One region of the Mycobacterium montefiorense genome, then DNA from elsewhere that is predicted to be linked to it. Evidence: riboswitches for the same ligand, from Rfam matches in the RefSeq annotation. Region 1 holds a riboswitch; each other region holds the start of a gene.
What was found. Region 1 has a riboswitch for magnesium ahead of H7K34_RS06205 (VWA domain-containing protein). Riboswitches for the same ligand answer to the same signal wherever they lie in the genome.
Positions count from the first base shown of each region.

Region 2: another riboswitch for magnesium. It lies ahead of H7K34_RS02570 (stealth family protein); the one in region 1 lies ahead of H7K34_RS06205 (VWA domain-containing protein).
Region 3: another riboswitch for magnesium. It lies ahead of H7K34_RS18065 (Rv1535 family protein); the one in region 1 lies ahead of H7K34_RS06205 (VWA domain-containing protein).

Region 1 covers NZ_JACKVL010000007.1:336,537-341,808, reverse strand. Annotated here, with positions in the region: gene H7K34_RS06215 (MgtC/SapB family protein) at 32-745, opposite strand; M-box (ykoK) riboswitch at 1,074-1,242, opposite strand; gene H7K34_RS06210 (hypothetical protein) at 1,416-1,715, opposite strand; M-box (ykoK) riboswitch at 1,727-1,909, shown strand; gene H7K34_RS06205 (VWA domain-containing protein) at 2,338-3,345, shown strand; fluoride riboswitch at 3,635-3,708, shown strand; gene H7K34_RS06200 (fluoride efflux transporter FluC) at 3,800-4,267, shown strand; gene crcB (fluoride efflux transporter CrcB) at 4,264-4,632, shown strand; gene H7K34_RS06190 (universal stress protein) at 4,658-5,152, shown strand; gene H7K34_RS06185 (inorganic diphosphatase) at 5,250-5,272, opposite strand, start outside.
Region 2 covers NZ_JACKVL010000006.1:150,137-155,408, reverse strand. Annotated here, with positions in the region: gene pafA (Pup--protein ligase) at 1-114, opposite strand, end outside; gene H7K34_RS02575 (phosphodiesterase) at 321-1,268, shown strand; gene H7K34_RS02570 (stealth family protein) at 1,293-2,804, opposite strand; M-box (ykoK) riboswitch at 2,883-3,055, opposite strand; gene prcA (proteasome subunit alpha) at 3,188-3,952, opposite strand; gene prcB (proteasome subunit beta) at 3,949-4,830, opposite strand; gene H7K34_RS02555 (ubiquitin-like protein Pup) at 4,827-5,015, opposite strand; gene dop (pup deamidase/depupylase) at 5,118-5,272, opposite strand, start outside.
Region 3 covers NZ_JACKVL010000013.1:983,266-988,537, forward strand. Annotated here, with positions in the region: partial or broken gene H7K34_RS27065 (thioester reductase domain-containing protein) at 1-468, shown strand, start outside; gene H7K34_RS18055 (carboxymuconolactone decarboxylase family protein) at 573-1,142, shown strand; partial or broken gene H7K34_RS18060 (NAD(P)H-dependent flavin oxidoreductase) at 1,178-2,302, shown strand; M-box (ykoK) riboswitch at 2,512-2,681, shown strand; gene H7K34_RS18065 (Rv1535 family protein) at 2,972-3,214, shown strand; gene ileS (isoleucine--tRNA ligase) at 3,538-5,272, shown strand, end outside.

The DNA of each region.
Region 1 (5,272 bases):
TCCGCGTTGGGGCCTTTGCTGGATATTGCCGCTAGTCGTCCAAGCTCATTTCGTCGGCGGTCCACCGCACCGCGGTGACCTCGGGGGCCTTGATGACGTCGGCGAGAGCGGCTTCGATACGGTGGTCGTCGCGTTCGTCGGCAATCACGGTCGCGGCGATGCGGACACCTTGATCACCGGGCAGGTCGATCGCTGTGATCGATTGCACGGTCAGGCTGGGGCGCGAAATGGCGTCAAACACCAAGCCGCGGATGTGCGCTTCGGCGCGCGTGGCGCAGCGGACCTCGAATCGGTATTCAGCAGAGGCTTTTTCAGTTCCCGGCCCATGATGGTGGTCCAGACGGCGCCCGATCGGTCGCAGGACGATATTGGCGGCGATCACCGCACCCGCGCCGATCACTGCAGGGATTAGCAGCCCGCCGCCGGCCAGCGCGCCCACCGCGGCGGCGGCCCACAAGGTGGCGGCGGTGTTCAGTCCTGAGATGGTGGCACCTTGTTTCATGATGACGCCAGCGCCGAGAAAACCGATACCGGAGGCGACTTGGGCGGCGACGCGGGTGGGGTCGGCGTTGACACCGGTAAACGCGTAGCCACCCATGACGACGAACAGCGTGGCGCCAAGACTGACCAGGGCTGCGGTGCGCAAACCGGCGTTGCGCGATCGCCACTGCCGTTCCAACCCGATAGCTGCGCCCAGGCCAAGTCCTGCGGCGATCCGCACGACGGTGTCCACTGTGTCGATCATGTTGTACTCCTGGTGTTTTCCCGACAGCGTGCTAATCACGTGACGGAAAGGGCGCGTCGGGTGGTGTCTGCGCAGGTTTGGATTTCGCGCACCGCGCCAGGCCGTGTCGGTTGTCGATCGACACTGCACACACCCGGGGGAACCCGGCTGCGACACCCACTCAGCGGTGCATGAGGTGTCCGGATAGACCTATTCGCGGATTGGGATACGGACCACTGCCACTTGCCATTCGGGTCCTCACCTCCCTCCAGCCACGGGGCAGTTCACCACGCCCACACGGTCGTACCTAACTAGCACAGGTGAGAGAGCACACATCTAAGAGATGGTCTCCGCACCCCTCTCGTCAAAGCTTTGGCACTGCACGGCGTATCAGTCTCGCTGAAGCCACTTGGGCTCAACCCTTAAGCCGGGAAGAGCTGTCCTGACCCGGGGCGTCTTTCGACGTTCGGGGTCAGTGGCCTGTATCCGTGCGGACGCCTCACCTATCGAGGTGCTGCGCGAACAAGCCTGGCACACATCAGCTCATCGGGTCAACCCACGGGCGGCGGCTGCCCCGAAGCGGCATGCCGTGACATCGGAAACCGTTCAGTCCCGAACCGAGGTGCCGTTCAGCCCAGCATCGGGGATGCCCTGACCGAGCGCGCACCGGGGCGTGTCAACCTCGACTGCATCATAGGGTGAGTCGGTGCGGACCGTCTCGCCGGTCGCGACAACTGTTGCACCAGAAGGGGTTCGATTCAGAAATCGGGTGATTGCGAATCCACCGGCTCCACGTCGCGGCGATCGGCCACTCCACGACTCCGACGAGCGCCAGCGCACCCAGTCCGGCGTAGTAGAGGTGGCCGGGCAGCCCTAGTGGCACGCCGAGAAGGGCGAGGGTGGGCGGCCCGGTCTCGGCGGCCGGTGTAATCGCGCCAGCGTCGGTGTCGGACTCACTGTAGAGAAAGCTTGACCGGTGCGAGCCCAGCATTGAGAATTGCGGTAGCACCTCGCTAGGTGAGGCGTCCGCACGGATACAGGCCACTGACCCCGAACGTCGAAAGACGCCCCGGGTCAGGACAGCTCTTCCCGGCTTAAGGGTTGAGCCCAAGTGGCTTCTGCGGCTGGATTTTTCGGTCGCGAATACGGCGTGCAGTGCCAAAGCTCTGACGAGAGGGGTGCGTGCTCAGCCGGTTCGGCTCGGCGCAACACCCCGTGTGCTGTGAGTTGACGCCCGCGTGCGTCCCGGCTGCGAGGAGGTGGGGAATCACCATTGGATAAAAGTAATAAACCGCCGTCCGCGGATTCGGTACTGTCCCCACTTTGCCGCGGGCCTATTTCGTCGTGCGGATCCTGAACGCCGTTCTCCATCAACCTGTTACGGTTGCGCTTCGTTGGGGTGCCAGACGGCGCAGACGGTTCTGGGCCACCTGGCGCACCCTTGCCTTGGCAACCCCGAATCGGCCAGTGCTGTCCCGCCGCGTAAGGCTGGGCTGCTCACCTTGCGCGGCTAACCACGCCCGCAGAAAGGATTCACAGATGCACAGCGCCGTGCGGCATACAGCTTCGTCGCCCGCAATCGAAAGTTACTGCCGCCGACGGGAATCCCGGAGATGACAGTGCCTATGCTGGGCCCGTTGACAACGTCAGGTTTCGAGCACAAGTGGTGGTTCTTATTTGTGTTCGTCGTCATCGGGTTGGTCGGCCTGTACGTCCTGGCCCTGATCAGCCGACGACGGCGACTGCTGCGATTTGCCAATATGGACATACTGGAGCGCGTAGCGCCGACGGGATCGAGGCGGTGGCGGCACCTGCCGGCGATCCTGCTCGTGGTTGCGCTGCTCGCGTCGACGGTGGGGTTGGCCGGCCCGACCCATTCGGTACAGATTCCGCGCAATCGCGCAGTCGTCATGTTATTGATCCAGGTATCGCCGGCGATGACCGCCACCGACATGGCACCGAGCAGGCTGGTCGCCGCCCAGCAAGTCGGTAGACAATTCACCGAACAGCTCCCTGCAGGAATCAATCTGGGGCTGATCGCCTTCTCTGGCACTCCAGCGGTGTTGGTCTCCCCGACAATCGATCACCAGGCCACCATGACCGCGATCGACAAGCTGCAAGTCTCTTATCGCACCGCTGTCGGCGACGCTATCTTCGCTGCACTGCAATCCATCGCCACTGTGGGCGCGGTGCTCGGCGGAGGTTCTGGTGCACCACCGGCACGGATCGTGCTGGAGTCGACCGGCCGGGAGAACCACCCGCCCGACCCCGATAATCCCCGAGGCGAATTCACCGCCGCCCGCGCCGCCCGCGATCAAGGTGTGCCGATCTCCACCATCACTTTTGGAACCCCCAACGGAACAATCCAGTTGGACGGTGCACACGTGTCGGTGCCAGTCGAAGACGACGCCCTCAAACGCGTCGCCGAATTGTCGGGCGGACACGCATTCCATGTCGATAACACTGCCGAACTCAAGACTGCCTACGCCAGCATCCAGCAGCAGATCGGCTACGAGACCGTCCGGGGAGACAACAGCACGAGTTGGTTTCGGCTGGGGGTGCTGCTCCTCGTTTGCGCCGCACTAGCCGGTCTCCTCATTAACCGGACGCTGCCGAATTGATATGCACAGCACGGATAATCACTGCCGCTTCAGTACCGAAGGGTGTCAGCACCCCGGCTGGCGGACGTGTTGTGGTCCCCAGGGCGAGGGACCGTCGAAGCCGCTGTAGGTTCTCACGCTAAGTGGCGAATAGCGCTCGCCCTAATTGCTGGTTTGCAGAAATTCTCACGAAAATGTCGCAGCTGGTTTCTCATTTTCGTGTCGAATCCTAGTAAGACACGAGTTGGATCAAGCGGCATCCGGCACCGTTAACGGGTTGCTTCACCTTGGGACCACACGCGAGGTACAGTCTTGCGCGGGTGATGGATCTCGCCTGAGCATCGCAGCTCGAACCGCCTCTGGGCTGATAGTTCCTGCCAGATATCGTCAATGGTTGGGAGATGCCCGTGCAATGCCCGTCGTCGCCCAGATCTGAGCTGATATGCGCGGCGGTTGACGTTGGTCGTGCCACACGATGAGTGACACACATTCCGAGTTGCCGACTGATCCGGACGCGACGGCATCGCCGCAACGATCGCTGTCTGCGGCATCGTTGTGGGTGTTCGTTGGTGGAGCTGCTGGGACGGCTCTTCGTGTCGCGGTCGAGGATGCGCTTCTCCATGACTGCGAGCAGTGGCCGTGGGCGACCTTGCTCATCAATCTCGTCGGCGCATTCGTTTTGGGTGCCCTGCTGGAGGGATTGGTTCGGACGGGCGATGACAGTCGGGTTCGTCAGCGGATCCGGTACGCGTTCGGCACAGGCGGCTGTGGCGCCTTCACGACTTATAGCACACTGTCGCTTGATATTTCGTTGCTAGCTAGGAGCGCGCATGTCGCGGCAGCGCTGGGTTACGGGCTGGCTAGCGTACTGGGCGGCATGGCCACTGCCTGGTTAGGCACCGTCGTTGCAGCCGGCGTTCACCGCAGGCGCTCACGCAGATGATCAGCTCCCTGACCATCCTTTTCGGCGCGATGGGCGCGGTAACGCGGTTCGTCGTAGACGCCCTCGTGAAGCGAGCCTGGCCCATGCGCTTCCCGTGGGCGACATTTCTGATCAATGTCACCGGATCTCTGCTGCTAGGCATCTTGGCCGGTGCGATTCTCTTTCAGCACCAATCGGCCAATTGGCAGAACATCATTGGCACTGGATTTTGCGGCGGGTACACCACGTTTAGTACGGCGAGCTTCGAAACCGTGCGCCTCGCCGAACAGGGCGCCGTTCGCGCTTCGCTTATTAACGCGTTCGGATCGCTCATTACGTGTGTGGCGGCGTGCGCTGCAGGCTTGGCTCTGGCCTGGCTGGTGTAGCAGCTATGTCGAGGAGGGAATCACGATGAATGCTGAAACGACTACTGCGCCTGACTATTTGGTCGGTCCAGGACATGTGCCGAACATCGTCCTAGGCTGGGACCGGCAGCGCGGCAGCGCTGCGGCACTGGCGGTCGCGGCCGACCTCGCGCAACGGCTTGACGCGCGTTTGCATGTCGTGCACGTGGCCGACACCGGTGACATGCCTATCGATCCCGACGCGGCGGACTGGGAGCAGCAGATCAATCAGCGCCTGAGGGATGACGAGGCATCCGCCCGGTCTTTCCTGGACCGGCTTGTCGTCGACTGGACATACCACTCCGCGCATGGCCAACCCAGTGAGATCATCTCCAACCTGGCCGATGAGACTCATGCGTTGATGATTGTCGTCGGCGGGCAACGCGGTGGCATGCACTCTTTCATCGGGACGCTTGCCGGCCAGTCGGTGTCGCGTCAACTGACTCATCACCACGGCCGACCCGTGTTGGTCGTGCCACCACCCCGCGAGGAGCAGACCTGACGGATCCATCGCTGCTCCCAGCCGCTATGCCCGACGCGTCAGGGCCCTGTTCGACGGCCCGGATTCTTTCAGCGACAGTCAATCTTGCGGCGAGGATTCAGTGCCGGTCTTCGTAGTAGC
Region 2 (5,272 bases), on a different contig from region 1:
CACCACCCGGCGGAAAAGGTAGCGAGCTACCTCGTCCGGCGACAGGCGGCGATGGCCGTGGAACGTGCAGGTGACACCGAACTCAGTCTCGATGCCCATGATTCGTCGCTGCACACAATTGAGGGTACTTGCTGTGTCGCCGCGGCGGTCAGCAAGCCGCCCGGCGAGTGGTGCTAATTGACTAACACACGGATTTAGCCGCCACGCTGGACGAGCCCCATCGAACCATCGCGATCCCGGATGCGAGGCCGACCACCGTGTAGAATTGATGGTGCTCGTTACCGCGAGCCCAGTCGTTTTAGAAAGGCTTTGTCAGCCCTGTGGACAGATCCAGGGTCGCGGAATACCCGCGGCCGGACCACGTCATCGCACACATCAGCGACACCCACCTCATAGCCGGTGACGGCGACCTCTACGGCGACGTCGATGCGGAGGCTCGATTATCCGAGCTGCTTGAGCGGCTTGAGGCTTCCCAAATACGCCCCGACGCAGTCATTTTCACCGGCGACCTGGCCGACAAGGGACAGCCCGGGGCTTACCGCAAGCTGCGCTGCCTGGTTGAGCCGTTGGCCGATCGCCTTGGAGCTGAGGTCATCTGGGTGATGGGTAACCACGACAACCGAGCGGCACTGCGCGAGCATCTGTTGCGCGAGGCTCCGACGATGGCGCCGATGGACCGGGTGCACGATATCGCGGGTTTGCGGGTAATCGTCTTGGACACTTCGGTTCCCGGCTACCATCACGGGGAGATCGCGCCGGCGCAGTTGCAGTGGCTCGCGGCGCAGCTGGCCGAACCCGCCCCCTTCGGCACCATCCTCGCGATGCATCACCCGCCGATTCCCTGCGTGCAGGACCTCTCCGTCATGGTAGAGCTGCGCGATCAAGGCCCACTTGCCGCGGTTCTGCGTGGCACCGATGTGCGCAGCATCCTCGCCGGACACCTGCACTACTCGACCTCGGCGACCTTTGCCGGCATTCCTGTTTCGGTTGCCTCGGCCAGCTGCTATTCCCAGGACCTTCTGACGGCGGGGACCCGGGGTCGCGATGGTGCACAGGCATTCAATCTCGTGCACTGCTACCCAGAAACTGTGGTGCACACCGTTATTCCGCTGGCCAGCGGTCCCACTGTGGGACGGTTCGTACGGCCGGCGGCCGTGCGCCAAGAACTCGCCGACGCCGGGGTGAGTATTCTTCCGGCCAGCCGGATACCGCGCATCGCACATCAGCTCGCGCGCACATGGCCAGCTGCCAGCCGACGCACGGACTAACGCACCTTCACTCGCCGCCGATTTTCAGTCGTCTTCGGCTCCTCGCTCCCACGGCGCGGGCACCGGGAAGTACCGGTCCAGAAACTCGCCGACAACATGCGCCCGCTCGCCCATGCTCACTTCCGGGAAGCTGCCATCGTTGAGGCAGAAGAAGTCGAACTTGCGCTTCCTCAGCAGCTGCGGCAATTTGGCCAGCCCCGACCGCATTGTGGTGTCGACGTAGAGCACCTTGGCGCACTCGTGCTGAACCGCACGGCCAGTCATCAATGCGTAGTAGTGGTACAGCGAATTGGTCACCGAGATGTCGGTGCTGGCGCGAAAGCGACTCGCTTGAGTGCGCGCGAACTCCTGCGGAAACTCACGCTCGAGTTCCAGCAACACGCTCTTGCGCAGCGGGGCAGCGCTGTGCTCGAGGTGGCGCGTGATGACCTTCCCGAACTTGTCCCACAGCAACTGCCGGTTGACGCGCGCTGCGTTCTCGAAGCCGCTGCGCTCCGGATGGTTGGCGCCAAGTCCGATGCGCGTGCCCGCTTCGATGAACTTCGTGACGCCTCCCGGCGAGAAGAACATTGTGGGTGAAACGGGCCGGCCGAAGAACATGTCATCGTTCGAGTAGAGGAAATGCTCTGCCAGACCTGGGATGTGGTGCAGCTGGCTCTCGACCGCGTGGCTGTTGTACACCGGCAACGCCGACAGATCGGTGAAGTGATCCTCGGCGCGCACGATGGTGACCTTCGGGTGGGCGGCGAGCCACCTGGGAACCGGCGAATCCGTCGCGACGAAAATCCGTCGCACCCATGGGGCGAAGGCGTGCACCGAGCGCAGCGCGTACTTCAATTCGTCGATCTGACGGATGCGCGCATCGGCTTCATCGCCTTCGCCGACAACCTGCCCCGCCATCGCCGCCGCGCGCCGTGCGCAGAACTCCGGGTCGTTGCCGTCCACCCAGGAGAACACCATGTCGATGTCGAACGTCACGTCGCCGGCGTGGGGGGCGAACATGCCGTCGATCGTCCGCCACGTGCGGCCGAACATATCGACGGTGGTGTACGCGATGTCGGCGAGCACCAACACCTTGCGCGTGAGCGAATTCTCGATCGGACAAATCGCCTGCATCCCATCGAAGACCCAGAACTGCAGCTCGACCCCGGCAGACGCGCCGTAACGCAGCCCAAAACGCGGGCATTCCCGGTGGCGAAACACCCGCAGCAACCGCGGGTCCGGGTCTGCCGACAGCAGGCCATCACCCAGGTACACCGAGCGGCGCCCGGTCCCGTCGAGGATCTTGGCGCGCAGCGGCACTTCAAGACATGCGGACATCAGAGTCTCGGCGACCCGGGCGCGCAACGCGATGTCCACGACAAGCGCCGGGCGGCCGTCCGCACCGCGGATCAGAACGAAAGGGACGCCCGCCATGTTCAGTTCGTCGCAGACGAACAACAGGTCGGCCAACATCGCCTCATACGGAGTCAGGCGCACCTCATCGGCCGAGCTGATTGAGCCCGCCCGGGGGGCGACATCGACCAATCTGGTCATGGGAACACCTGCCTTCCAGAGTCAATACGGGTCACGACATGCACAAAGAGGGAACCCGCGAAGCGGAATAGCAGGCGATGCTGCCCCCACACGTTGAGCTTCGGCACTGAACGACGTATCCCCGGGAGCCGGGAAAGCCACTTGGGACCACCCCTTAAGCCGGGGAGATCTGTCCTGATCTTGGGCGTCTCTCGACGTCGTGAGATCAGTGGCCTGTGTTCGTTCAGGAGCCTCGCCTAACGAGGTGCCTCAGCAGGCTAGCTCCGTTTCAGGCTTCCGGCAACACGCTTTTGCGTGCGAAGACGCAGCCGAAGCGCGCGGTGCGGCTCAAGTCCCACGTCACGCCCGCCTCCACAGTCACCTCGCGCTTAGCCGCGCGTCGGCTACTCGGACGGCTCTTCGGGCGCCGAGGTGCCCTTGTCAGGCGACTTGGAGACCGATTTGGGCAGTAGCACCTCGAGGGCGGGTCCCGTCATCCGCCGGAACGCGCGCCGCGGCCGGTTGGCGTCCAGGATGGCGACCTCGAGATTGGCTACGTCCAGTGCAGGCTGGTCGCCGTTCGAGGAGTCGGCGCTGCCGGCCCGCAGCGCGTCGATCGCGATCCCCAAAGCTTCGCGCAGGTCGGCGTTTTCGGCGTACGACTCCTTGAGCGCGGTCGTGATCGGCTCTGTGGTCCCGCCCATCACCACGAAGTGCGGCTCGTCGGCGATGGACCCGTCGTAGGTGATCCGGTACAACTCAGGCGGTTTCGTCTCGCCGTAGTGCGCAACCTCGGCGACGCACAGCTCGACCTCGTAGGGCTTGGCTTGCTCGGTGAAGATGGTGCCGAGGGTCTGCGCGTAGACGTTGGCCAGCTGCCGGCCGGTGACATCGCGGCGGTCGTAGGCGTAGCCGCGGGTGTCGGCGAACTGAATGCCCCCACGGCGCAGATTGTCGAATTCGTTGAACTTGCCCGCAGCCGCAAAGCCGACACGGTCGTAGAGTTCGCTGATCTTCTGCAGCGAGCGCGACGGATTCTCCGCGACGAAAAGCACGCCGCCGGAGTAGGCCAGCGCCACCACGCTGCGGCCCCGCGCGATGCCCTTGCGCGCGAGCTCGCTGCGCTCACGCATCGCCTGCTCAGGCGAGATGAAATACGGGAAGCTCACTTCTCACCGCCATCCGGACCGAAAGTGTCAGCGCGCGAGCGGCTTTCGATGACCTCCCGGGCTAGTTCGGCGATCCGGCTCTCGGGCACGTCGACTGCTCCTTCGGCACCGATGGTGACCGCCGTGGGGAAGATGCCGCGAACCAGATCCGGTCCGCCGGTGGCGGAATCGTCGTCGGCGGCGTCGTAGAGCGCTTCCACGGCGACTCGCACCGCGGAATCGGCGTCGGCGACTCGGGAATACAGCTTCTTGATCGAGGACTTGGCGAAGATCGACCCCGACCCCACCGACTGGTATCCCTCTTCCTCGATGTTCCAGCCACCCGCCGCGTCGAACGACACTATGCGCCCGGCGCTTTCGGGATCGGCCGCGTGGATGTCGTAGCCCGCCAGCAGCGGCAGGGCCACCAGCCCCTGCATCGCGGCGGCGAGGTTGCCGCGCACCATGATCGCGAGCCGGTTTACCTTGCCGGCGAAGGTGAGCGGTACGCCTTCCAACTTCTCGTAGTGCTCGAGCTCCACGGCATAGAGGCGGGCGAATTCGACCGCGATCGCGGCCGTGCCGGCGATGCCGGTCGCGGTGTAGTCGTCGGTGATGTAGACCTTTTTGACGTCGCGGCCGGCGATCATGTTGCCCTGCGTGGAGCGCCGGTCACCGGCGATGAGCACACCGCCGGGATATTTCAGGGCGACGATCGTGGTGCCGTGCGGCAGGTGTCCGGCGTCACCACCGGATTGACCTCCACCGCCACCCAGCACTGCGGGTAGCAATTCCGGCGCCTGGCGGCGCAACAGGTCGGCGAACGAAGACGTGTTTACAGCAGAGAATCCGGGTAGTGACGAGTTAGTGGGCAGGCGATCGGGGAAAGACCAGGTCACTGTCCGCCCTTTTGGACGTACGCACGAACGAAGTCCTCCGCGTTTTCCTCAAGGACGTCGTCAATCTCGTCGAGCAAGTCGTCGGTCTCCTCGGTCAGTTTCTCGCGACGCTCTTGACCCGCGGCTGTGGTGCCAACGACGTCGTCGCCGCCGCCTCCGCCACGCTTGGTCTGCTCCTGCGCCATCGCCGCCTCCTGCTTCGTCTGGGCTGTTCACTGGCCGCTTAAACATGCCCGCTGGTATCTCTACCCTACCGGTCGAACCCGACGTTCTTCGGTTAACAAGCCTCAGCTCGTCAGTTGTTCCACCAGTTCGACGGCACTGTCAACGGAGTCCAGCAAGGCCCCGACATGCGCCTTGCTGCCCCGCAGCGGCTCCAGCGTCGGAATGCGCACCAGCGAATCGCCACCGAGATCGAAAATCACCGAGTCCCAACTGGCTG
Region 3 (5,272 bases), on a different contig from region 1:
GGCAACCGGCAACGGGCCCACTTCGACGGGCTGCCGGTCGAGTTCGTCGCCGAGGCGATCGCAACCCTGGGTGCCCAGGTGGTCGACGGGTTCGAGACCTATCACGTGATGAATCCGCACGACGACGGCATCGGAATCGACACGTACGTCGACTGGCTGATCGATGCCGGCTATCCGATTCAGTGCATCGACGATTTCGGGGAGTGGGTGCGTCAGTTCGAGGCCGGCTTGCGTGCTCTGCCGGATCGGCAGCGTCAGCACTCGGTGCTGCAGATGCTGCAGTTGATGCTGCACAATCCCGACCAGATACAGGCGCTCGAGCCGACCCGTGGATCGTTTGCGCCGACCGACCGTTTCCGCGCCGCGGTGCAGGAAGCGAAAATCGGCCCGGATAATGACATCCCGCACATCTCGGCACCGGTCATCATCAAGTACGTCACCGACCTGCAGCTGGTGGGATTGCTGTAGTCGAACCCGGCACGCACCGCGCCCGCAAGGCGCCTGGCGTGCAGCTGGCTACCATTGCCGGTGAACGCGAAGATGTTGCGCCAGTAGACCGGAGTGTTCACACGATGAAATCAGCCCGCGTGCCCGGATTGCCGATCGGTGAGGCCAAGGCCGCCGCCGACGAGGCGGCCGTTCCCGATTACATGGCCGAACTCAGCATCTTCCAGGTGTTGCTCAACCATCCGCAGCTCGCGCGTGCGGTCAACGACCTGCTCGCCACCATGCTGTGGCACGGTTCCCTCGACGCGCGGTTACGGGAACTGATAATCATGCGGATCGGGTGGCTCACCGCATGCGAATACGAATGGACCCAGCATTGGCGCGTCGCGACCCGGTTGGGCGTGACGGCCGAAGACCTGGTCGGCGTGCGCGACTGGCAACAGCACGACGCATTCGGCCCCACCGAGCGTGCGGTGCTGGCGGCCACCGACGACGTGGTGCGCCACGGCGCGGTGAGTGCTGAAAGCTGGGCGGCTTGCGAACGTGAATTGCACAGCGACAAAACGATTCTCGTGGTGCTCGTCACCGCGATCAGCGCGTGGCGAATGGTCTCGTCGATTCTGCAGAGCCTCGAAGTCCCGTTGGAGGACGGCGTGTCGGGCTGGCCGCCCGACGGGTGTGCACCCGCGAGTTGATTGCCATGTCAGGCAATAACTCATAGCGTCGTGACATGCGGACCAGAGTCGCCGAGCTGCTCGGTGTGGAGTTCCCGATATGCGCCTTCAGCCACTGTCGCGATGTCGTCGCCGCGGTCACCAACGCGGGTGGATTCGGCGTCCTCGGGGCGGTCGCGCACAGCCCGCAGCGGCTGAGCAGCGAGCTGGCCTGGATCGAGGAGCAGACCGGCGGCAAGCCCTACGGGGTCGACCTGCTGCTGCCGCCCAAATACGTCGGCGCCGAGCAAGGCGGCATCGACGCGAAACAGGTCAGGGACCTGCTTCCGGAGGAGCACCGCGCGTTCGTCGAAGACTTGCTCGCCCGGTACGGCATCAGCGCGCCGGCCGAACCGCCGCGTGCATCCGCCGGCGGCCTCAACATCTCGCCCAAGGGGTATGAGCCGCTGCTCGAAGTCGCCTTTGCCCATGACATCCGGTTGATCGCCAGCGCGCTCGGGCCGCCGCCTGCCGACCTCGTCGAACGCGCGCACGGCCACGACGTGTTGGTGGCGGCGCTGGCCGGCACCACCGCGCACGCGCGACGACACGCCGCGGCCGGAGTCGATCTGATCGTTGCGCAGGGCACCGAGGCGGGCGGTCATACCGGCGAGGTGGCGACCATGGTCCTGGTTCCCGAAGTCGTCGACGCGGTCGCACCGGTCCCGGTGCTGGCTGCGGGCGGGATCGCCCGCGGCCGCCAGATCGCCGCGGCGCTGGCGCTGGGTGCCGAGGGCGTGTGGTGCGGCTCGGTCTGGCTGACCACCGAGGAGGCCGAGACGGATCCGGTGGTCAAGGAGAAGTTCCTGGCCGCCAGTTCTTCGGACACGGTGCGATCGCGGTCGATGACCGGCAAACCGGCGCGGATGCTGCGAACGGCCTGGACCGAGGAATGGGAGCGGCCCGAAAACCCGGCGCCTCTTGGTATGCCGCTGTAGACGACCCTGGTGACCGAACCTCAGATGCGTATCAACCAGGCGGCCGCTCATCCCGGCACCAAGGCTCGTGAGCTGGCAACCTATTTCGTCGGCCAGGTGGTCGGTTCGCTCGACCGGGTCCGGCCGACCCGAAAGGTCATGCTCGACATGATCGAAGAGTTCGCCGAAACCATCGGACGGCTGGAAAACTTGGCCGACGATTGACCAGGCGACCGGGCGTTCCGGAATGGATGTAGCCTCGCGTGCGGCGACCAAGCGTGCCGCGGCTGTGAACCATGCCACAGCCGCTCAGGTCATAGCATTTGCGCAGTTCAGCACCGGAAGAGCTGATGGAAACCTGTGAAGACGCCCAGAACTTGCCCGACACGCGCCGGAACGGATTGACCCGATTGGGCCCCTCGTGGAGGATGGCAGCAGCACCTCGTTAGGTGAGGCGGCTACACGAACACAGGCCACTGACCCCGAACGTCGAAAGACGCCCCGGGTCAGGACAGCTCCTCCCGGCTTAAGGGTTGAGCCAAAGTGGCTTCCGAATTTCCGGACACGTCGTGTGGTGCCAAAGCTCTGACGAGAGGGGTGCGGATTTCTGGCGGTCGCCGGATTCTGAACTCCTTTTGGTGCGCGCACTAGACGTGGGTAAACCGCACGCGTCGTGGCCGTAGAGGAGGTGAGGGACTCGTGAGTTCCAGTGGCAGTCCGGAGCGAAATCCGGGCTCCGTTCCGTCCCGATCCGGCCTCCGGCTCGACGCCCTCGGCTAAGTCACCGCATAACGTTAATCGGCTTGCCGCTCAAGCGTTCTCGGATCGGAACTACTACGGGACGGACACCTCAGTCCAGTCAGTACCCGTCTGCGATTCCGTCAGGAGACGATCATGACCGCAGCACTGTTCGACGAAGTAGTAGCCGTAGCACCCGCCCGCAACCTGCACGTGGTGCCCGACATGACCCCCACGCGGGCTGCCGCACCCAAGAAGGCGGCGCGCCGCGCCGACGCGCTGCCGTTCGGCATCGGCCACGACCCGGTGGTGGACGGCGTGGCGCTGTTGCTGACCGTTCCGGTGCGTCACGTGTACGCGGCCCTGCTGCGTGTTGGGCTGCTCGAAGTCCGGGCTTGATCGGATGGATGCACCCAGTCCGATGGCTCCAAGGGGCTAGTCGACCGCAGGCCGGTTGGCCGGCCAGCTTGCCCCTTGGAGCCGGAAGTTCTTGATTTGCAGTGGTCCGTAGAATCTTCCTAACGGCACCGATCCGGCCATCACCGGGGAGCCTTCGGAAGAACAGCCGCCAGGCCCAGTAGACCCGAACGGGTAGGCCCGTCACAGCCACTATCGAGCGGCCGTGCGTGAGCGCGGCAAGCGGGGTGGTACCGCGGTGCTCGCGCAGGTAGCGCGTCGTCGTCCCCGGCCTGACCGTAGGCACGCAGGAGACGACGCGCACCGTGACCGAAAACGCTGACGCCAGGGCTTATCCCAAGCTCCCCGGTGGGGCCCCCGACTTCCCCGCACTCGAAGTCGATGTTCTCGACTACTGGGCTCGCGACGACACCTTTCGGGCCAGCGTCGCACGGCGTGACGGCGCCGAAGAGTATGTGTTCTATGACGGGCCGCCGTTCGCCAACGGGTTGCCGCATTATGGGCACCTGCTCACCGGCTATGTGAAAGACATTGTCCCGCGGTACCGCACGATGCGCGGATACAAGGTGGACCGCCGCTTCGGCTGGGATACCCACGGGCTGCCCGCCGAACTCGAAGTCGAACGCCAACTCGGCATCACCGACAAGTCCCAGATCGACGACATGGGCATCGCGGCGTTTAACGAAGCCTGCCAGGAATCGGTGTTGCGCTACACCGGCGAATGGCAGGCTTACGTCACGCGTCAGGCCCGCTGGGTCGACTTCGACAACGACTACAAGACGCTTGATCTGCCGTACATGGAGTCGGTGCTCTGGGCGTTCAGACAGCTGTGGGACAAGGGCCTGGCCTACGAGGGCTACCGGGTGCTGCCGTACTGCTGGCGCGACGAAACCCCGTTGTCCAATCACGAATTGCGGATGGACGACGACGTGTACCAGAGCCGCCAGGACCCGGCCCTAACCGTGGGCTTCAAGGTGACCGGTGGCGAGCTGGACGGCGCCTACCTGCTGGTGTGGACCACGACACCGTGGACCCTGCCGTCGAACCTGGCCGTTGCCGTCAACCCGGACGTGGCCTACGCGCAGGTGAAGGTGGGGGATCGGCGGTTCGTGCTGGCCGAGGCGCGGCTGGCCGCCTATGCCCGCGAAATCGGCGAAGAACCCGAAATCCTCGGCACCCATCTCGGCGTCGACCTGCTGGGCACCCGCTACCTGCCCCCGTTCCCGTATTTCATGGCCGGGGAACCGGGGAGAGCAGAAGCATTTCAGGTGCTGCCGGGCGACTTCGTGACCACCGAGGACGGCACCGGAATCGTGCACATGGCGCCGGCCTACGGTGAGGACGACATGGCGACCACCGACAAGGTGGGCATCTTGCCGGTCACCCCGGTCGACTCCAAGGGCCGCTTCGACGTTACGGTCCCGGATTACCAGCGGCAGCACGTCTTTGACGCGAACCCGAACATCATCCGCGACCTGAAGAACCAGAGCGGGCCGGTCGCGGTGAACCAGCCGGTACTGGTTCGTCACGAAACCTACGAGCACCCCTATCCGCACTGCTGGCGATGCCGCAATCCGCTCATCTACCGGGCGGTGTCGTCGTGGTTCGTCGCGGTCACTGAATTCCGGGATCGCATGGTGGAACTGAACCAGGAGATCACCTGGTACCCAGAGCACGTCAAGGACGGCCAGTTCGGCAAGTGGCTGCAGGGCGCCCGCGACTGGTCGATTTCGCGAAATCGTTACTGGGGCACCCCTATTCCGGTTTGGAAGTCCGACGACCCCGCCTATCCACGCATCGACGTCTACGGCAGCCTCGACGAACTCGAGCGCGACTTCGGGGTGCGGCCCACCAATTTGCACCGCCCTTATATCGACGAGCTCACCCGGCCCAACCCCGATGATCCGACCGGAAACAGCACGATGCGGCGCATCCCCGACGTGCTCGACGTTTGGTTCGACTCGGGCTCGATGCCGTACGCCCAGGTGCACTTCCCGTTCGAGAACGCGAACTGGTTCGACACTCACTACCCGGGTGATT